DNA from 4 places in the Paenibacillus sp. LPE1-1-1.1 genome. Region 2 is predicted to be linked to each of the others. Evidence: riboswitches for the same ligand, from Rfam matches in the RefSeq annotation. Region 2 holds a riboswitch; each other region holds the start of a gene.
The links. A riboswitch is a leader RNA that binds a small molecule or an ion and turns the genes downstream of it on or off. The one in region 2 is predicted to bind cyclic di-AMP.

Region 1: linked by a shared signal. The riboswitch ahead of MRBLPE1_RS09660 (C40 family peptidase) and the one ahead of MRBLPE1_RS33040 (ubiquitin-like domain-containing protein) in region 2 are both predicted to bind cyclic di-AMP.
Region 3: linked by a shared signal. The riboswitch ahead of MRBLPE1_RS08085 (hypothetical protein) and the one ahead of MRBLPE1_RS33040 (ubiquitin-like domain-containing protein) in region 2 are both predicted to bind cyclic di-AMP.
Region 4: linked by a shared signal. The riboswitch ahead of MRBLPE1_RS13325 (hypothetical protein) and the one ahead of MRBLPE1_RS33040 (ubiquitin-like domain-containing protein) in region 2 are both predicted to bind cyclic di-AMP.

The regions. Positions count from the first base shown of each region.
Region 1 covers NZ_JBEGHY010000002.1:41,691-47,083, reverse strand. Annotated here, with positions in the region: gene MRBLPE1_RS09670 (MFS transporter) at 1-1,154, shown strand, start outside; gene MRBLPE1_RS09665 (cryptochrome/photolyase family protein) at 1,298-2,641, opposite strand; gene MRBLPE1_RS09660 (C40 family peptidase) at 2,801-3,277, opposite strand; cyclic di-AMP (ydaO/yuaA leader) riboswitch at 3,281-3,433, opposite strand; gene MRBLPE1_RS09655 (hypothetical protein) at 3,847-4,431, opposite strand; gene MRBLPE1_RS09650 (hypothetical protein) at 4,560-5,378, opposite strand.
Region 2 covers NZ_JBEGHY010000048.1:65,654-71,046, forward strand. Annotated here, with positions in the region: gene rnmV (ribonuclease M5) at 1-449, opposite strand, end outside; gene MRBLPE1_RS33040 (ubiquitin-like domain-containing protein) at 575-1,723, opposite strand; cyclic di-AMP (ydaO/yuaA leader) riboswitch at 1,975-2,155, opposite strand; gene MRBLPE1_RS33045 (TatD family hydrolase) at 2,340-3,107, opposite strand; gene MRBLPE1_RS33050 (HD domain-containing protein) at 3,131-4,429, opposite strand; gene MRBLPE1_RS33055 (AbrB/MazE/SpoVT family DNA-binding domain-containing protein) at 4,701-4,955, shown strand; gene rsmI (16S rRNA (cytidine(1402)-2'-O)-methyltransferase) at 5,085-5,393, opposite strand, start outside.
Region 3 covers NZ_JBEGHY010000001.1:1,854,478-1,859,870, reverse strand. Annotated here, with positions in the region: gene kduD (2-dehydro-3-deoxy-D-gluconate 5-dehydrogenase KduD) at 1-214, shown strand, start outside; gene MRBLPE1_RS08085 (hypothetical protein) at 389-814, opposite strand; cyclic di-AMP (ydaO/yuaA leader) riboswitch at 820-981, opposite strand; gene MRBLPE1_RS08080 (winged helix-turn-helix transcriptional regulator) at 1,160-1,480, opposite strand; gene MRBLPE1_RS08075 (dioxygenase) at 1,628-2,392, shown strand; gene MRBLPE1_RS08070 (GTP cyclohydrolase II) at 2,416-3,162, shown strand; gene MRBLPE1_RS08065 (hypothetical protein) at 3,295-4,305, shown strand; gene MRBLPE1_RS08060 (aldolase catalytic domain-containing protein) at 4,399-5,361, shown strand.
Region 4 covers NZ_JBEGHY010000012.1:628,381-633,773, forward strand. Annotated here, with positions in the region: gene MRBLPE1_RS13320 (ABC transporter ATP-binding protein) at 1-327, opposite strand, end outside; cyclic di-AMP (ydaO/yuaA leader) riboswitch at 887-1,087, shown strand; cyclic di-AMP (ydaO/yuaA leader) riboswitch at 1,178-1,345, shown strand; gene MRBLPE1_RS13325 (hypothetical protein) at 1,514-1,930, shown strand; gene MRBLPE1_RS13330 (APC family permease) at 2,018-3,844, shown strand; gene MRBLPE1_RS13335 (TolB family protein) at 3,972-5,087, opposite strand; gene MRBLPE1_RS13340 (sensor histidine kinase) at 5,184-5,393, opposite strand, start outside.

The DNA.
Region 1 (5,393 bases), on a different contig from region 2:
TCGATTATTACGGTTTAACCTACAAAGACGGCGGGCAATGGATTATGAACCAGTTTATCGGTTTCTTGATAGGGGTCCTTCTGGCGCCGTCGATTACCGCGAGAGTTGGTAAACGCGGTGCCGTTCTCATTGCCATGGGTATTCTTACGCTTAGCGAAGCGGTTTACAGCTTGCTGCTCCCATGGGGGTGGATGCTGGCGATCGCTCCGCTTGCCGGACTTGGCTTTGGAATGACTGAAGCAGTGGTCGGGGCTATGGTTATTGACATGGCGAAGAACGGTAAGGCGTCAGCAATGAGCCGTTTGGAAACCTTTTTTGGCGTCGGCGCGTTACTGATTCCGATCGCAGCGGCTTATCTTATTCAGCAAAGCATCTGGCAGGTGTCCTTTCCTATATTGGCGGCAATGTCCGGCATCACGTTTGTGCTGTGGCTGACCATGTCCTTCGGGGAACTGGATGACCAGCTTGGCTATATGCCTCGCAGGGCTGTTGAGCCTGGCGAGGCTGCCGGGCCGGAAGGGACAGTAACGGCCCGTGCTGCCGGAGCTTCCGTCTTTTTCGGCTATCCGCGCAAGGCACTGCCGTTCCTATTATTATCGGCCTTATTTTTTATGATTTACGTGGGTATGGAAATGAGCTTCTCTAACTATCTGCCTTCCATTCTTATCGTTCGCTCGGGGGTAGACGAGCCCAGCGCTGCAGCTGCCCTCAGCTTATTTTGGGGAACGATGGTGCTCGGCCGTCTGTTTGCAGGCGTGCTTGCCGATCGAATGGGCTATTCCCGCTACTTGTTCATTGCAACGGCCGGAGCTTCCGTTATATTCGTTTTGATGGCTGTTATGGGGCAGCTCAGCTGGATGCTCGCTCTTGTTGCTCTCAGCGGACTTTTCTTCTCGGGTATCTTCGGAATTGCTCTCGTATATGCCAATGAGCTTATTCCGGGAATGACCGAAAGAACCACGAGCCTGCTTGTGGCATGCGGCGGTCTTGGGGGGGCGATATTCCCGCGGGTAACCGGCTGGTTTATGGATCGGTACAATGTGCAGTCAACCTTATGGTATGTGAGCGCCCTCGTTATATTAATGCTGCTTCTGCTGGCGGTTATGCTGGTTTTGGGCAGAAAACAGACGCAGGGAATGCGTTCAAAAGCTTAAAACCGTTAAAGCGGTAGCCGTTTACGCTTGCATTCGAAAAAAAAACCTCCGCATTTGCTGTTTCAAAGCCAATGCGGAGGTTTATTTGTTAGTAATCAGACGAAATATGGAAAAGGCTTGTCCAACTCTGGGATGGGAGGCGGCTAATTCAGTATCGCTTTGTATACTTCAATAGCGCGCGCACGCGAAGCCTTTAAATCGACGATGGCTCCGCCTTGGGGCAGATGGATTTCCTTATCGGACAAATGCTCCAAATGAGGAAGCCAACGCCGGATATAGCTTCCGCTCGGATCATGCGTTCGCGATTGCAACGCCGGATTCATAATGCGGAAATAGGGCGCAGCGTCATATCCAAGAGACGAGCACCACAACCAGCCGCCTCGGTTAAGCGTATTGTCATAATCGCTCAAGTGGAGGCGGAAATATTGTTCCCCCCGCGTAAAAGGACATAACAGATTTTTCGTTAAGAACATGGCCGTTACCATACGTAAACGGTTAGGCAGCTCACCCGTGCGGTTGAGCTGCGTCATGGCCGCATCAATGATTGGGATGCCCGTGGCGGCCGAAGCCCATGCTTCGAAATTCGTATCCGAGAGCGGAGACAAATCAGCAAGGTGCTCATAACGGAAAAAATCATCATGATACATCGCTTGATACAAATAAAAATCACGCCAGGCGAGCTGGCGAACCCAGGTCTCCGATCCGGGCAGCCCCTGCGTAAACTCGTAAGCTTGACGGGCCGAGATGGCGCCTGTATTTAGGAATCGAGCGAGACCGCTTGTATGCTCCGATGCGTAAGCGTCGCGCCCTTCTGCATAGGAAGCAAGGCGCTCGCGTACGAATCGGTCCAGCCTTGCGACCGACTTAGGCGCACCTTCGACATTCGTGCCGCCGAGCGCGCAAGAAACGGACTCTGGCAGCGCGAACGCAAGAGCGACTTTGCTGTCAATTTGGCGAAGGGTAGCTAGCTCTAATATCGTCGTGTCACTTGCACTGCTGTAGCATTCCCGCATAAAGCTGCTCCACATGCGGTAAAAGGGCGTAAATACCTTATACGGCTCGGAGCGCCGCGCAAATGCAGGAAATGCTTCCAAGTCGGCAAGCGGTGCGTCTGCTATCGACAGCCAGTGACGGCCAAAACGGCGAGTCATTTGCTGCAGTCGCTCATCCCGTTGGCGGGAGTAAGGCGTGTAGTCCGAATGGACGATAACCTCGTCAATCGGATGAGCCTGCAGAAGAGCCTCGGTAATGAGTGCGGGATCACCATACAGTACATGCAGCTCCTTTCCTGCATTGGAGTAGCTGTGCAGCAAGGATGCGGCTTGCGCCATAAAGTTTCTGCCGCTGTGACTGGTCAATCGGCCTTCGCCGATAAGAACGGGATCTATGATAAGCAAATGAATGCCTTGCGTATCTTTTTTTCTCAAATAGTCAAAGGCTCGCATATCTGCCGTGCGCAAATCCTTGCGATGAATAAACAAATACATCAGGCATGGCTCCTTCTCCAAAAGCGGCTAACCCTACGCCGCAATTTGCTTGAAATGAAACAGCAAAGCCGCAAGTCATTTGTCGTCAGAGGACAAAAAACTGCGGCTTTGCTGGATGAGTCTACCCGTGCAACCCTCTTAGCGAGGGATTAGGTTACTCTATTGGGCGTCGGCATACGTTTGGAAAGAATCCGCATCCATGACACGACGTGCAGTCACATAACGGTTTTCATAGTAGGATGAGTTAAGTTTGTCTGTTACAACGCCTCTGCTAGTGGAAGCGTGGGCAAACTTTCCATCTCCAATGTAAATGCCAACATGGGATACGGCGCTGTTGTTGCCGCCGGCTGTGTCGAAGAACACAAGATCTCCCGGAATTAGGTCGGATTTAGCGACCTTCGTGCCTGCTTTTGCTTGCGAACCGGAAGTGCGCGGAAGATCGATGCCCATTTTTTCGAACACATAGCCCGTAAAGCCGGAGCAATCAAACCCTCTCGACGATGTTCCGCCGCTTTTGTACGGAGTACCAATGACATCATTGATGAATCCGTTTAATTTCGAGTCCGCGAAAGCGCTTCCCGCCTGAAAAGCGAGTACGAGAACGAGACCCAAGAGTATTGCGGTAACCTTTTTCAATTGTGAAACTCCTTCCAATGCCGACGAGGTTAGCTGTGGGGTTCGGTTGAAGGTTCCCTATGATTCCTCAGGCGCTGCCAATTAATCAGACGTCGGAATCAATTCACCCAGAGTGGTTCCCCCGTTTCCCGATAGGGAATTAGGCCGTTTTTTATTGCTCTTGAGAATTATTCGATTATTTTCATTGATCTCCTGCCTTTAGTTGCAATTTCTAATAATTCTCATGTAACCTTTTGCCATTTTGATGCGTTTAACCGTTCTTTGTGTAAAATAAATGCAGATAGTAGTTCTTTCTGACCAAAAGTGATGACTCAATTTCATTAATTATGTGACTTTTGTGTAAAATATACCGATTTATCCTTGAGAAGCCGGGTCGATCGGGCTAGTCTAAAGTCCCCTAAACGGCGGTAGTTCGCCGTTTATTCGCATTAGATTAAAAAAATCTCATCTCGTTCAGCGCGGTGCAGCAAAGCAACGGCTTAGTTGGACAAGGAACGACTTCTATGTCGTTATAAAATGAAAAAGAGCCATTCCTGGGAACGGCCCTTTTCCAAAATAAGTCATCTTGATTATTTGGCGGTAATGATTTTCTCGGAAATAAGCTGAGGATCGCCGTTCTTCTGTTCCATCCAAAAACGCAGCTTGTATTTGCCTGCGTATTTAAAGTCATAGGAGACAAGCTTCGAACTGAACCAGAAAGTATCCTTCTCAACGAATTCCTTAAAATCGTCATCCGACTGACTGCGTCGGTCAATGGTGGTTTCTTTATCGTTAGGGTCAACCAGCGTGACCTTGAATTCCGTGATCGCGACGTTTAAGTTATCGATTTGCGCTTGCACCAAAAACTTCTGAACGCTGCCTTTTTCAACCTGCCCGAACATCGTTCTTTTCTCATTCATCAGAAACATATGGACATTAGGCTTCTGGATGAGAAGCTTCTTCTCGCTGCCCTTCCACTGGATAAAAGCTTGCAAGGAATCGCTTAAGGAGCGGATATTGATGTACACCTTATCATCTACGAGCAGACCGTCTTCTGCGGTTTGCTTATTATTGTAAACCAACGTAACTTTCTGCAATAATTTGTCTGCTGCAACGATTGAACCGCCAGTTAAGAGCAATGCCATCGATATAATAATCAGTTTTTTACGCATCATTTGCGTGTATCCCCCATTGTTCAAGTTCTCTTAACTATTTATACAAAAATGCCATCATTTAGTTGCGCTCGTCTGCAAAATAAAAAAAGCCTTCGTTTCCGCAGTCGTTGCGGGCCGAAGGCTTTTGGTTACTGCAGAGGCTTGGTTTGCAGGCAATCGTACTGCGCGGCAATCGTCCATACCTTCATGAGTGTGCGAATGAGATGATAGCCTTGATGCAGGATAAGCGCGAACAGCCCCGCCCATAACATGGATAAACTCGTGACTGCGAGTCCCGCAGCAGCGCCAATCCCCCACATAACCAATGACAGGGCGCCGTAGGAAATAAAGTTTCGGAGCGCCCGCCAGAGGGACCGGAATACCCCTTCGCCTGAAGCGGCGCCGAACTGCATGGCAAGGAACAACAGATGGAGCAGTGTGCCCCAAAGCAGCCAGAGCGCGGCTCCCGGAAGCACCGCTTGCAGCAGCTCCGGTACGGAGCCGCTCTCCAGCAGGGCGTCAAGCGAGCGCGGCAGCAAATACCAAGCGGGAGCAAGCGACAGGACGGCCTCGATCCAGTATAGAAGCACTACCGGTTTCCACGCTTTGCGGATACCCTCCAGAAAACGGGTCCCCCCGTCGGAGCGGGCTTGGTTCAACGAGTAGAACAGCCCGGCATTAAACAAGGGCGTGAGCAGCATCCGTGCAACGAGAAGGGCTCCGAATGTCCAAACGTACGGCGAGATGATATCGGTCTTGAACAGCTGGAACTGCGCTTCGGTCAGGAAGAGCTGAGCGGCCGTTTCGGACGGATAAGAGCTTGGATATCTTCGCAGCAGCGGGGATACGACCGAATCAATGAAACGGTAGAGGAAAAATCCCCATAGCAGCTGGTAAAGAAACATTAAAATAACGAGGTAAAAATGTTTAACCGCGAGTTGCCAGCCTTGCTTCAAATGTATCTTCATCGTTTATCGCTCCTT
Region 2 (5,393 bases):
GCATACCCTATCCCGAGCAGCCTGCCTATAACCAAACGCCGGTTAGACGCATCAGGATGCACAATGAGGCCCGCTTCCATTAAATCCTCGAAGCTGACTTCTCCCGTTTCATCCGCCGTCTCTGTACGCAGCTCGAAGAGTGCCGTGCGTATCGCCTCGGGACTCGCGTTTTCAATGCCGATATCTCCTTTGTACAGGGCCTTCTCCTGCGGCAAAAAAGCATGCTTGCAGCCCGGTGCATGGCGCGCGACGATTTTTCGTATCCGTTCTCCCGCATGATCGGGATCTGTAAATATGATAATGCCGCGGCGCTCGTTCGCCAGTGCGATTCTCCTCAGCACATCCTCGCCGATTGCCGAACCGTTTGTTTCTATAGTATCTGCTTCCACCGCTCGTTTAATGGCGACGGTATCGTCTTTTCCTTCAACGACAATGATCTCTTTGATCATCAAGATCATCCCCTTCTACATATGCTGCAACAGCCCCGAAAACATGCAAAAAGAAGAGGCAGTGCCTCTCCTTATGATGGCATATTTAATTAAAAATGGCGATAAGATGATGGTAACGCTACTTATTAGCTGGCACTAGGTTTGTTCGGTCCCAAGACATATACGGTAATGCCTTTTTTCCTTCCGAACTTATTGGCAACCTTCGTACTATCAAAGTATACGTCAATTTTGTTCCCTTTAATCGCACTGCCTTTATCCTCAGCACGGCGGAAACCGATTCCTTCAATATATACCCACCAGCCAATTGGAATAACCTTCGGATCAACGGCTATCGTACGCCCTTCTTGTACGCGCGCACCTGATGCCGTAATTCCGTATAGCGGATGTCCAACATCTTTGCCTGTTGAAGCCACACCTGCAGAATATGCCGTCAGCGTGACATTCTTAAGCACTTTCTTCGCGTTGAACGTTACTCCGCTTTTCGTTAACGCTGCAATGCTCGGGCTTTTGCTCGAGAGCACCGTAACCTTAGGCTCTGCCTTCTTCGTACCGATCGCGACGACCTGATCAACTGCAGCTGTCTCGACAACCTTGCTGACCATCTTCTTCGAAATAAGAACGCCGTCCTCGTATTGCTTCTCGATGCTCTCAACGATAAGACCCTGCTTGCCAGTTTGCACAAGCCTTTCCTTGCCCGCCGCAAGTGTCGGATCCGACTTCTTCACGATAGAGAAAGGCATCGCGCGTTCGGTCTCTGACACCTTCGTGTCGACGCGAACAACCGTTACCGTCAGCTCCGCATCCAAAACCGTTTGTAGCGGAGGAATAACTTTATCTTGACCACGAACTGGAATATGTAATTCCTCGATCGCTGCCTGTACTGTTCTTTTTGTCGTGTATACAGTAGAGGTCTTGCCATCAGCTTTCACAATTACCGGTATCGCATGAGTTACCTCGATACGATCTCCGTCCTTTATTGCCGCATTAAGCGGTATGGACACCTCATCATGTGGTCCAATTGCGATAGCTTGTTCATCCAGTAGGCGTTGCAGGACCCATTGCTTCGTTTCCACAATGGTTTCTTGTCCGTTCACTACTACGGAGACGCTTTTGACAGCCGTTCCGTACAACAACACCAAAAACATGAAAGTCATAGCGATTGAGATAGTAGCACTCAAAAGAATCAAACGCAAGTTTTCACGCTTCCATCGCAATGCGAAAGACATGCTGGATGATCGTTTCCCATGGGTGTCCTTTACCTGGAGTATTCCCACTTCATCGGTCCTCCTTCATAGCCCCGCCGCCAAGTGTTACGCATGATACAACTGACGCGACTATAGTATATTGGCGTGCAAGCACGCAGTCCAGTATTGCTATATCGACCCTCCCACCCCCATCTTTTATCCCTATGTCGACATATTTCCGATTATTCGAAAATAAAAAGAAGCCGTCGACAGAGGATCTGTTTCGTGGCTTCCCGAGTAATTGTTTACACTGGGATACAGGAAAATGGATGCACGAGGTTGATCACTCTCTATAACGCTTACGAGGTTAGCTGACGGATTCGGGCAAGAGAGCCGCCCTATTCTTAACGCAATGCTCATGGCAAAGGCTTCGAAATTCACCCCTGAAGAATTCATAATACGGTACAATAACCCGCACCTGGTTCCCCCGCTCTCCAATTGGAGATTAAGCGCAAACTGGAAATCCAATACAAAATGTTAATGCTCTGAGATGAATCATACCCTCATAAGCGGTCAATTGTAAAGATACGATAAAAGACGATTTAAGCGAAAAAGGTGGATAAAGACGGAATAATTAAGCGATAATCACGATAAAAATCACTTTTTACGCGATAAAGGTCTTTTATTCTCTTCATTTCTCTCGTTTTCATACAATCCCAAAACATTTTTTACCGTTCTCGGTCGTAATTGCGCCTATTTCATCTACCGTTTTACCCAATAATTGGGAAGCCATCTCTGCGACGAGCGATACATAAGAGGACTCATTTCGCTTCCCTCTGAAGGGGTGAGGAGCCAAATACGGAGCATCCGTTTCGATCAAAATCCGGTCGAGCGGAACCTGCTTAAGCACCTCTTTCGGCACCCTTGCATTTTGGAATGTAACCGGCCCTCCGAACGAAATATAAAAATTCATATCCAAGCATTGTTTGGCCGTTTCCCAGCTGCCTGAGAAGCAGTGCATAACGCCTCCGACCTCTGCAGCGTTTTCCTCTTGCAAAATGCGAATGACATCCTCATGCGCATCGCGATTATGGATGACAATCGGCTTTCCTACCTTGCGGGCAAGACGGATCTGCTCCCGAAAAACGCGCTGTTGGACATCTTTTGGCGAAGTATCCCAGTGATAGTCGAGCCCAATTTCGCCTATAGCAACAACCTTTTCATGCGAGCAAAGCTGCTCGATCCATTCTAAATCCCCAGGACGCATATCAATGCTGTCAACGGGATGCCAGCCTACCGCTGCATAAATAAAATCATATTTCTCGGCAAGCGCCATCGTCGTAGGAATGGTTTCGCGGTTAAAGCCAATATTGACGAGCATATGCACGCCTGCATCCTTTGCGCGCTGTATGACCTCGTCGCGATCCTCATCGAATTTATAGGAGTCCAAATGGGTATGTGTATCAAAAAGCAATGTCATGTATGTGTCAGCCTCCATTAAGCAAGTTTGAATAGGTTTTTTAATTTATCAGGAATTAAGTGTATGTTGCTCTTGAGAGGCTCCTCGGGGTAATACAAATGGTATTCACCCTGATGAAGCCCCGTAATTGAACGAACAATGTCGGATTTAGCAGATATTTCACCTATTTCATCCTGTTCGTCTAACAACAAAATCGGCGCTTTTTCTTTCTTTTCGCCTTCTTTTTTATCTGGTCGATAAACGTCATACGGCAGGTCAAAAGGAAAATCGATCTCCATATGATAATCGGGATTCATTCCTATAGAAGAAAAGCAATCGCTGATTTCATTTAGAAGTGCTTCATCAGGATTATCAATGGTTATATATTTATATAACCGGCGGTTCATAAACCGGCTGCATAGATCGCTTAGCAGGGGATCCCGCTCCTCAGCCCACTGCGTGAAAGCCGTTTGAACCAAAGCCTCATCCAATTTTAAATAGTCTTGGACCGTCATCGTGTTATGAATAAGCCCCTTAATTGGCTTCGGTATCCAATCAAATACATACCCACCCACATAAAGTTCCTGCGCTCTACGAAATATTTGACGTAAAATAATCTCAGAGCTTCTTGTAACTGGATGGAAGTAAATCTGCCAATACATTTGATAACGAGACATCAAGTAATGCTCTACTGCGTGCATTCCGCTCTCTTTGACTACAATTTTCCCTTTATAGGGACGTAATACGCGCAAAATGCGCTCTAAATCAAAATTGCCGTAATTAACGCCGGTAAAATAAGCGTCTCTTAATAAATAATCCATTCGGTCCGCATCCATTTGACTGGATATTAAGCTTACGACAATTGGCTTTGGATATGTTTTTTGAATGACTGCCGCTACCTGTGCAGGAAACTGCTCCGAAACTGCCCGCAGCACTCGATTAATTTCTGTATCCTCCAGCACGATTTTACATGTCCACTCTTCATGGTCCGTGTCGAATACCTCCTCTAAGGAGTGGGAGAACGGTCCGTGACCGACATCATGAAGCAGCGCCGCGCAGAGTGAGACTAATCTTTCCTCAGCAGGCCAATCCGGATACCCGTGTCGTTCGAACTGGGAGATAATTTTTCGTGTAATTTCATATACGCCAAGCGAATGGGAGAACCGGCTGTGCTCGGCACCATGGAATGTTAAATAGGAGGTTCCTAATTGACGTATCCGCCGCAGCCTTTGAAACTCTTTTGTATTGATTAAATCCCAAATTGTTTGGTCCTGAACATAAATATAATTGTGGACTGGATCCTTAAAAACTTTCTCTTCCGTCAGCTGTTGCTTCATCGTCTCTCAACTCCTTTGTTCATATTTTCGACACAAAAATCGAATATGATGTCGAATAGTGTCGTAAATTAGTTTCCAAATTGTCGAAGCTGTTGTATTCTATTACAGAGTATAATGGCCTTACTATCTAGTCAAATACTTATGATTACGGGATTTATTGGCAATATTCTTAGTTGACTATTCTGGTAATCGTTGGTATTATAGTATTCATAAAAGTAAAAACTATGTCGAACGATGACGAAACGTATTTTGAGAGGGGCAATGATAGATTATGATGAAATCTACTGGTATTGTTCGTAAGGTTGATGAACTGGGACGGGTCGTTATTCCAATCGAATTGCGTCGTACACTCGGTATAGGCGAAAAAGACGCGCTTGAGATTTATGTAGACGGCGAGCGCATCATGCTTAAGAAATATGAGCCTGCATGTATCTTCTGTGGTAATGCAGAAAACGTTTCTTACTTCAAAGGAAAAATTGTTTGCCATATTTGTTTGTCAGAGATGCCAACACCTGTGACAAAATAAAAAAAATAGGTTATACTGTACTTATCAACTTGTTAATTCTAACCTTTTTTATACTCCTTGTTGCCTTCCTGCGCTTGAACCCGGCCAGGAAGGTCTTTTTTTGTCTATTTTTCTCTCTAGAAATATTTTCTATCTATTTACTTCATTATATACATCCCGTTTCGGCAATCCGCGATCCAAAGCGACCCTTTTGATAGCTTCCTTCCGGTCATGCTGCTCCTCATAATGAGCGACATGCGCAGCAAGGTCCAGTTCCGACCACCATATTTCGTTATGCGGTTGATCACTTGCTCCTATCCCATCTGCCCCCTCGACTACTATGCAAAACTCGCCCAGCGGCGGATGCTCTGCAAACCATTCCATACATTCCGTTACATTGCCGCGTACTGCTTCCTCATGACGCTTTGTTAGCTCTCTCACGCAAGCAATCTGCCGATC
Region 3 (5,393 bases), on a different contig from region 2:
AAACGCGATTGCTCCAGGCTATATGAGCACGGACAACACGGAAGCGCTACGCGAGGATCCGGTTCGCAGCGCCCAAATTTTGCAGCGCATTCCAGCTGGACGATGGGGCTCCTCCGAGGATTTGATTGGACCGGCTGTATTTTTAGCTTCCGCAGCCTCTGATTACATGAATGGCCATATTCTCGCCGTTGACGGCGGATGGTTGGTAAGGTAAGAACCGTAAGGCATTAAAAAACAAGAAGGCTCTCCCCATACGGCTGCGGCTGTAATAAGGAGGGCCTTTTCGTTGTCCGCAAATGCCGGCCCTTTCCATAAACCGCTGCACAATGCAAGAAAGCCCAGAACAAGACTGCGTGTTCTGGACTTTCTATGTGTACTAACCCTTTTACTAGTCCAAAGAGACGTAGGAGACAGAACGTTGACGCAAAACAGATTCTTCATGGTCGATGCTGTACGGGGGCGATTCGGCGGACTTGGCTAAGGCATGATTGACGGCTGTAACGAACAAGTCGAGAGCACGCCCATCCTGTTCCGTTTTGTCGTATTGATACTGGCTAAGAGGCGGAAGAGGAATGCGTCCGATAAAACTTTGCAGGAGATCGCTCCACCTGTCTAAGTCAACGGCCTCTTCTGTGTCGCTGGCAAAAAGCTCGCTCCAGCCAAAGCCTTGGCTGCTCGTTAATCGAAGACAAATACGGTGGCCTGCAGAATCGACGGCAAGTGCAGGAATGACAAAAAGCTCGATTCGGGTGACGGATAAATGAGGAGTCTGTTCCGTGAAATGATGCAGATGATTTGCACAGTTCGTCAACATAAATAAATCTCTCCTTTGTTCGCTTACGAGGTTAGCTGTCGGATTCGGGCTAGAGAGAATGCCCTACCAGGGTTACAAATCCCTGGATTCACCCCTTGCGAAACGATTGGAATCGTTCGCGATGGTTCCCCCGCTTTTTCATTCGAAAAATTCAGCGTGAATAATGTACTCTTCATTATAACCCTCATTTGCATATCTGTAAATCTTGTACATTTAATCAAGGAAAATGTGCGATAGGAAACGGGAACGCTTTAGCCATCAATCCTGTGTCGCAAAAAAAGGAATATCACGAAGCGGCCGTAGTCCTCCGCTTTCGTGATATTCCTTTTGTTCGAAACGTTCCCATTACGCTTCTTCTATTTCTATCCAGTCCTGCGACCACACTTGTATTTCACGGATGATCGGCTCAAGCGCCCGGCCCTTCTCCGTTAATGAATATTCTATGCGAACGGGTATTTCGGGATATACATGCCTGTCGACAATACCTTCGTTTTCTAAATCCTTGAATCGCTCCGACAACAGTCTGCCGCTGATCGGCAGCGCGGACTGGACGGCGCAGAACCGCTGCGGGCCGGACAGAAGCTGGAAAATGATCAGGCCGGTCCAACGCTTGCTAATAATGTCCATTCCCCTTTGGAAACGGGGACAAAGGTTAGATTGCTCCATGTGTATCACCTCTTTTATCTTCCATTTAGTATAACCTCAATATCTTATTTATACAAGCACACCTGAATAATGTTAATTACTTGACTATCCTTAGTTATAAATTTATAATTAGTTACAAATAGTAAGTGTATTTGAGGAGGCACCGCAGTGAAACCGTTATTTCTAGCACATGGATCACCGATGCTCGCTGTCGAGCAAAATGAATATAGCAAATTTCTTCAGCAAACGGGAGCAGGCCTGAAACCGGATGCGATCGTTATTTTTACGGCGCATTGGGAGACAGAGAGGGTTACCATCTCTTCTAAAGATGATGAATACGAAACGATTTACGATTTCTACGGATTTCCGGATGAGCTGTACCAAGTTAAATATCCAGCCAAAGGCTCCACAAAGGTAGCGGAGCTAGTTGGCCATCTGCTGAGCGAAAATCATATCCCGGTAGCATATGATACGTCAAGAGGACTCGACCATGGTTCGTGGACGATGCTGAAGCATATGTTTCCAAACGCGGATATCCCGGTCGTGCAGGTTTCCGTCAATCCTTATCGCACGGCGGAGGAGCAGTTCCGCATTGGCGAGGCGCTGCGCAGCTTGAGCGGCCAGAATATTTTGCTCATCGGAAGCGGCGTAACCGTTCATAATCTCCGTGCGGTGAAATGGGGGCAGAAAGAGCCGGAGAGCTGGGCAGTCGAATTTGACGAGTGGCTGATTGAAAAAATGAATAAGCATGATACAAATTCTTTATTTCAGTATGAAGACTTGGCCCCGCATGCTAAAATGGCAGTACCTCGCGCCGAGCATTTCGTTCCTTTATATATAGCACTTGGAAGCGGAAATCCTGGTGAAGCTCCCCAGGTCATCTACAGAAGCTATGAATTCGGGACATTGAGCTATTTATCTATGCAATTTTAATCCTATATAGAAGGTGAATCACTATGATTAAACCCCACATCGCAGCACTTATTAAAGATAAATTAAAACGCACGCAAGCCGGAAACGACGATATCTATGTCGTTGGCCCGGTCAAGCTTCCGGTCGAGCTGGACGGTGAAACCAAAACGTTTCATTGGTACAGCTGGCTCCGCAAGGAAGCGGGCGAGGAAAAGTCTCCCGAACAGCTGGTAGAGGATTTGAATCGCTTCTCGTATGCGGATCTCCAGCAATCGAGCGTTCTCGTCTACGGCGATTTCGAGAATAATGAAGACGCGCTGATCCGGATGCACAGCATTTGCCATACGGGAGATATCTTCGGAAGCGCAAGATGCGATTGCGGCTATCAATTGAAGCAATCGATGCGTATTATTACCGAGCATGGCACGGGGGCGCTGTTTTATTTGGCCAATCACGAGGGCCGCGGAATCGGGTTGTTCAGCAAAGCGATCGCGTATCTGCTGCAGGAGGATGGCCTCGATACGGTTGATGCCAATACGGAGCTTGGCTTCGCGGATGATTCGCGTGATTACAGCGACGCCATTGCCGTGCTTAAGCTGCTGCGCGAATTGCCGGTATCGATCATCACCAATAATCCGCGCAAAGTGGACGCGCTGCGCAAATCTGGGATGAACGTAGCGGGCAGAGTGCCGCTTTGGGGCAACGCTTCCGTTTATAACGAGAAATATATCCAAACGAAAATGAACCGATCGGGTCATTTTGGGCAAGAGCCGCATACCCTGGTTAAATAAGAAGTAGAAGAAAACTGTTCTAAGGTGCAAATGGCACCTTAGAACAGTTTTTTTGTTTTGAAAACATTTTAAGCTGCCGAATCGTCTATTAGGTATCTGATTGCAAATCGAAAGCAAGGAGTGGATGGATGAATGCGGATAAAGGATGGTCATACTAGATCTAATAAATGGCGTGTAAGAATGACGGGGCTTGCCGTTGCTGCATTAATAGCGGTGACGGGATGCAGCGTACAACAGCCGTCTGACCCGGGAAAACCGGATAACCAAGCGGTGAATGAGGGCGGGAACGAGCAAGGAACACAGGCCGACCAAAAGGCGATGATAACCGAGTTTCAGCTTGTGGCCAAAGAAGCTGCAGACGCATCGGATATTTTCGCGTTTATGGCTGAAAATATGGAAAAAGCAGATCAATCGACGGCAGATACGATGCTGCGCGGCCTGCATGACTATTATGATACGCACCTGGAAGCTGCGCAAACCGACTTTTTTGCCTCCAACGTGCAAGAGGTGCTGGCAGAGGAAGCATGGCCGATTACGAAAGAGAGCGCTGATGCCATTAAAGATGAAAAGGTGCTTGCCCTTGTGCAAAAAGCTCATGCCGGCGGTTATAAATTAGAAACGGTAGAGGGAACGATCTATCCCATCGTTGACTACAGCAAGCAACTGCAATTCAGCAAATGGCTGTCAGGGCAGATGAATGCTTATGTTCAGATAATGGCTGAAGAATCGAATACGGCAGCCGCCAAGGACGGCGGACTCGTCATCACATGGGATGAGCTGGCTTCAAGAGCTTTGCTTGCCGAGACCTTTATCGTCAATTACGCGGATGCTCCCGAGCGGGAAGAAATTCAAAATAAATATGTGAACGGGTATTTAGCGATGTATATAAATGGTTTGCCCAGTGCTCCTATCTATGATGCGGAAACTTTAAAACTGCGGGAGGAAGTGAAGAGCAGCTACCAGGCGACCATAGCAAATGCGCCGGAGTCGGCTACGGCCCGTATAACGAAGCAATTTTTGGAGAAACTCGCGGAATCAGGCGAACAAATCGTTCAGAAAAAAGATGGCGAACTGGCCGAACTGGCGGCAATAAAACAGTTTCGCGAGGAACTGGCGAATAATGCGGAAAAGCTTTTAAAATAGCCATAAACCGACAAAATTATTTTGCGTTCCGGGTCCTTTTCAAGTATGATGAGAAAAAATGAACTCATGTTCAAATTAAAGGAGTATCTACGCATGCAATCAAAAACGAGTCATTGTAAAATTGTCGACTGCACGATCCGCGATGGCGGTCTGGTAAATAATTGGGATTTTAGTGTCGAGTTCGTTCAGCATTTGTACCAAAGCTTGAACGAAGCCGGCGTCGATTATATGGAAATCGGCTACAAGAACTCGCCAAAGCTGCTTAAAGGCGCTGAAAGTGCAGGCCCTTGGCGTTTCCTGAACGATGATTTCTTGAAAAAAGTAATCCCGAACAAAGGAAACACGAAGCTTTCCGCGCTTGTTGATATCGGCCGTGTCGATGAGAACGACATTTTGCCGCGCAGCGAAAGCATGCTTGATTTGATCCGCGTGGCTTGCTACATCCAAGACGTGGATAAAGCGCTGGAGCTGGTTAAAGTGTTTCATGACCGCGGTTACGAAACAACCATCAACATCATGGCGCTTTCGAACGTAATGGAGAACCAACTGATCGAAGCTTTCGAACTGATCAACGAAAGCGTGGTTGACGTCGTATACGTGGTAGACTCTTACGGCAGCCTGAAGCCGAATGACATGAGCTACCTTGTTGAGAAGTTCCGTCAGCACCTGCCTAACAAACGCCTTGGCGTTCACGCTCATAACAACCTTCAGCTTGCTTTCGCCAATACGCTGCTTGCTGCAGAAAAAGGCGTCGAGCTGCTTGATGCTTCTGTTTACGGCATGGGCCGCGCTGCGGGTAACTGCAACACGGAACTTCTTGTAGCTGAGCTTCAAAACACGAAATACAATATTCGTCCTGTACTCGACATGATCGAGAAGTTCATGGTTCCACTTCGCGAGAAGGAAGAATGGGGCTATATCATCCCTTACATGATTACGGGCATTTTGGACGAGCATCCTCGTTCCGCAATGGCGCTTCGCGATTCGGCTGACAAAGACAATGGCGTGGAGTTCTACGACCGCCTAACGACGCCTGAGATCGCTCACGGCAAATAAATCAAATAAAAAGAAAAGGCTCCGCTAAGTCT
Region 4 (5,393 bases), on a different contig from region 2:
GCTGCAATCCTTTTTGTAAAAGCTTGCCGAGTATTTTAAGAGGTCGATCACCTTCATATTGTCATAATAGAAAACCTCCGAAGGCAAATAACCTACTTGCTTGGCAATTTCGGGTGCAAACTCGATGCAGTCCTTGCCGAAGATTTCGGCCTTGCCGCTTGTCGGGTAAATCAGGGACAATAAAGTTCTGATCGTCGTCGATTTCCCAGCTCCGTTCGGACCGATAAACCCGAAAATTTCACCTTCTTCTACATGAAAGCTGACATTTGTGATTCCTCTTGCATTCCCGTAGGTTTTGGTCAAGTTGCTGATTTTTAAGACATCCATGGTAAAACCTCCTCGTAGTATGATCGGGTAAGGAGAAAGCAGTGGTTTTTAGAATAAAGATACGTAAGCGACAGCTCTTTCTAGAAGAACGGATTCTTCAGATTGGTACTCTAGGCAATTAGGAGAGGTTGGCTGAATGCCTATTCGCTTAGCTGATAATTGTTTGCCTTAGTCGGCTTGCCGTCAATAGTAAACCTGCAGCCATCTTTTGTAAAACAAAGGTTTATGGGGATTTGACGCCATATCGTCATTTACGAAGTAATACGATTATTTCATGTGTTAAAAAAGGTTTATTCTTCGAAAATCACGCTGATTCTCACTCATTCTCTTATTTAAAGAAATCAGATGATTTGATTAATATTTCAGTATATAGGCCTTTGTCATTATTTTTGAAAACCAGAGATAAACGTAGAAATAGTGAGGTAAACCGAGATAGGAATTAATGAAAGCGTTAACATAACTCTTTATTGTCTGTAATAACTTGATTTGGCCTGTACGGCCTCTTTACAGCAGGTGTAGCGAGGAGTAAGATTCGATACAGGAATTACAAATTAGTGCAATTGACTGATCGCTGAGTTTCCGTGAATGCGGAAAACGGGGGAACCAAATGTTAGGCAGTGCGCATGTTCGATGTGAGAGTCGGATGGTTGCATTGCAGGGGTGAATCATTGATCTGGCACCATGGATGCCGGACAAAGTAGGGCGACTCTCACCGCCCGAATCCGTCAGCTAACCTCGTAAGCGTGGATTGAGAGAGGAATGATGAAGCTTGTGATCGATTAATTTCGACCGCAGAGCCATTTGCCTCTGCGGTTTTTTGCTGTCCAAAACAGGGGCAGCTGGTAAGAAAGGATCTAAAACGCTGAGTCCTGCAGCAGCAGGAGCGGGGGAACCAACGAGCGTTCGTGTGCAAATACGAATCGTCTCACGGGGTGAATCACTTGGTCTTTGCCAAGCGTAGGGCGACTCTCACGCCCGAATCCGACAGCTAACCACGTAAGCGTACTCGGGAGAGGCAACAACCATCGCGCTGCCTGCGGCTTTTTAGTGCAAAACGAGCTTTACCGTCAAATTTCGGTCTAAGCCGTTTTTGCCTGCTGCGGGTCAAGAAGCCGCGGGGAAAGTTCCTCTTTTCCTAAGGCTTCTTTTTTGTTGCCTTTTTTTCAAAATTTGGAGGCGAACCACTTTGGAAAATGAGCATATTATTGTCGCCGGCCTAAGCGAATCCGGCAAATCATTCATAAAAATTTTGGAGTTTTACGAGCTGCCTTTTATGGTGCTGACCAACAGTAAGCAAGAGGAGAGGCAACTCCGAAGCCAAGGATTTTTTAATGTGCACTACATTAATACGAATAACAGAAAAAGTTGGAATATTCCGTTTGTATTCATTCGCGAGGTTTATATTTTTGAGAGCAGTTTCGCGCTGAGCTGCCGTTTTGTACAGTGCTGTAGGGCCTGGACGTCGAAGTCCATTTATGTGATTACGCAGCAATGGAATCCGCGGGCCATTTACAAAGGTCTTGGAGCGGATCATATCGTGTATTCACAAAACGGCGAGGTTGGTTTTTTATTAAACAGAAGCAGGAAACCTCATAATAATTGATTGAGGGAGGTTCTTACCTGTGTTTCATTTTATTTTTAGGGTAATTTAAAGTACAGGTAATTTAAAAACAAAAAATGTGGAGTGAAACTGATGCTTTCTTTAAAAAGATTTTTAATCGGTCGACCTTTAAAATCAAATGAATTAGGCGAGCAGAAACTTAATAAAACGAAAGCTCTTGCCATTCTTTCTTCAGATGCTTTATCTTCAGTGGCCTATGGTCCTGAGCAAATTTTGATCGTTTTAATTACAGTTAGTGCCGCAGCGTTTTGGTATTCGGTACCAATCGCAATTGGAGTATTAATTTTATTATTAGCACTTATTTTATCTTATAGGCAAATTATCTTTGCATATCCGCATGGCGGTGGCGCATATGTGGTGTCCAAAGAAAATCTAGGCAAGTACCCCGGGTTAGTAGCCGGAGGCTCCTTGTTGGTTGATTATATTTTAACCGTGGCAGTTAGCGTATCCGCCGGAACGGACGCTATAACTTCCGCTTTTCCTAGCTTGCATGAACATACGGTTATCATTGCTGTGATATTTGTCATTTTCATAACCATCCTGAACTTACGGGGGGTAACCGAGTCCGCTTCTATTTTAGCTTATCCGGTCTATTTGTTTGTTTTGGCATTGTTCATTCTAATAGGAGCAGGCCTATACAACATAATAACCGGTCATGTTTCTCCCGAATTACATTCTTCAATCGGTACACCAGTAGCAGGTATAAGCTTATTTTTGCTCTTAAAAGCATTTGCTTCAGGCAGTTCTGCATTAACAGGAGTAGAGGCCATTTCGAATGCCATCCCGAACTTTAAAAGCCCATCTCCTAATAACGCTGCTAAAACATTAATGGCGATGGGAATCTTGCTTGCTTTGTTATTTTCGGGAATCGTTTATTTAGCTTATTATTACGGGATAACACCTAACCTCGAGGTAACCGTAGTCTCCCAAATCGCCGAACAGACCTTTGGGCGAAATTTTATGTACTTCTTCATTCAAGGAACAACGGCGTTGATTCTTATCCTAGCCGCTAACACGGGATATTCGGCTTTTCCTTTGCTTGCCGTAAATCTTGCCAATGATAAGTTCATACCTAGGATGTTTACGGTTAGAGGGGACCGGCTTGGCTATTCCAACGGCATTATCATGCTAGGTATTTTGTCCATCATCTTAATTATTGTGTTTAAAGCTCAAACCGAACACTTAATCCCGCTTTATGCTGTCGGTGTTTTTATTCCCTTTACTCTGTCGCAGACTGGAATGATCATAAAATGGATTCGTCAAAAGCCCAAAGGATGGATTTCAAAGCTGATCATTAACGCAACAGGGGCTCTTATTAGCTTTATCGTCACCATCATGTTTTTCTTAACAAAATTCGTTCAAGTTTGGCCGGTCTTAGTATTTTTACCCCTAATCATTTATTCCTTTCATCGAATTAGAAAGCATTATGAAGCGGTAGCCGACCAATTAAGAACTACAACTTGTGAGCCAGCTGTTCCGATTGAGGGGAATATAATCATTCTTCCTGTAGCAGGTATGACACATGTAGTGGAGAATTCGTTAAACTATGCCAAATCGCTCTCAGCCCACCAGATCATTGCGGTTCACATTCCATTTGAAAGAGAAGATGAAGCGACGTTTGAAGAAAAATGGAGCAAGTGGCAACCTGACGTGAGACTGGTAACTCTTCATTCTCCTTATAGAAGCATCATTCAGCCACTGACTAAATTTATTGATACCGTTCAACGCAAGGCGAGTGAATCAAATTACCAAGTTACAGTTGTTATTCCACAGTTCATTCCAAAGAAAGGTTGGCATAACATCCTACATAACCAATCCAGTTTACTGATTCGTGCACACTTGCTGTATCGGAGAAATGTGATTATCACTACTGTTCCGTACCATTTAAAAAAATGATCGTCTTATTAACCTAACGAGTAACGATACTGGAAAGAAGCAGATTGCATCGGCAATCTGCTTCTTCATTGAAGTAACGGAACTGGTAACAATAATTGAATAGATAAAGAGCATTTTGCTAGTCTTTTTATTTTTGTAACGAGTACTTTAAATGGACAATATTGCTGTTATATTGGTTGCCATTCCATTCCGTATATACCAGCGCTTTGCCGGAAGGGCTCCAAGAGGTCGCTGCATTTTCGACATCTACCGCTATCTGGGTGGACTTGCCGGATAACATATCGTAGAGATAAAGCCCTTTGACGGGTATTCCGTTTACATCGGCCTTCTGGCTATATGCAATCATCCGCTGATCCAGCGACCATGATACCCCGCCAAGCTCTGTACCTTCTGCAATCGTTTTTTGATTTCCTCCATTTGCGTCGCAAAGAATCATAACATTTTTGGAGCCGTTTGATTGCAAAACCAGTAGTTGATTCCCATCCGGCGAGGGGACTACACCGTATACATGATCAAAATTCAAACTTGTCTTTTCCTTAGTAGCCAGGTTCAGCACCATTAAGGACTCATTGGAATTGGTATTGTAATAAACCTTATCCTTCATTCTTTCAACGATAAACAAAGCTTCCTCATTTAAACCGGCGAGTGGAGCGATGTTCCCTGATATGCTTGCCGTATAAGCGCCTCCGCTGTAAGCTGCGCCAATAATCGTTTCTTCATCAGCCCATTTGGCACTGACGGCCCCCCCAATAGGATTGCCAATGATATCGAATGAATCCAACGTATCCAGGTTCAACACATGATAGACAGGATCACCTAAATCGTATTCATGATACAGCAAATGCTTTTTATCAGGTGATAAGGCCACGCCTCCCAAAAACACATTATCCTGTTCTTTTAGCAGCTCGTATTGTTTGGTATTTAGATTGTACACATACAAGCTTCTAGGATAGGAATCGGACAATTCTTCCAGCTTCATTTTGTCTAGCGACGTGTTTTCTTTTGATACGATGACGGTTTCCTCATCCAGCCAGTCCGAAATCTCGACATTATCATAACGCTCTATTTTTTCCACGGATACACCAGGCTCGCCAGCTTCCTTACCGGCATCATCAATGACCGTAATCGTTTCCCCGGGCTCTTTGATGATCACCCTGTCAGCATCCTCTTCTGAACTGCAGGCTGTAGTGAATACAAGCAGCGCTATAGCTAACCCCATAATAATCATTTTTGTTTTCTTCATCATGATCGCCTCCTCGATACCTACAATATCAAGAAATTGTTCCAAAAATACAAACGAATGTTTCCAACATGTAAACAAAAGCATCGAAAATGTTAATTATTTTCTCGTGTTCGTGATTCCATATGCTGGAAAAGTAATTCTGAATACGGTTCCTGCCAAATCTGTGTTCACAAGAGCTATGGAACCTCCTTGGGATTCCGCATACTTTTTAGCAAGTGAAAGTCCAAGTCCTGCGCCGCCGTTTTCCCGGGATCTGTTTTTATCAACGGTGTAGAAAGGCTCAAAAATCTTGTGCACCAGATCTTC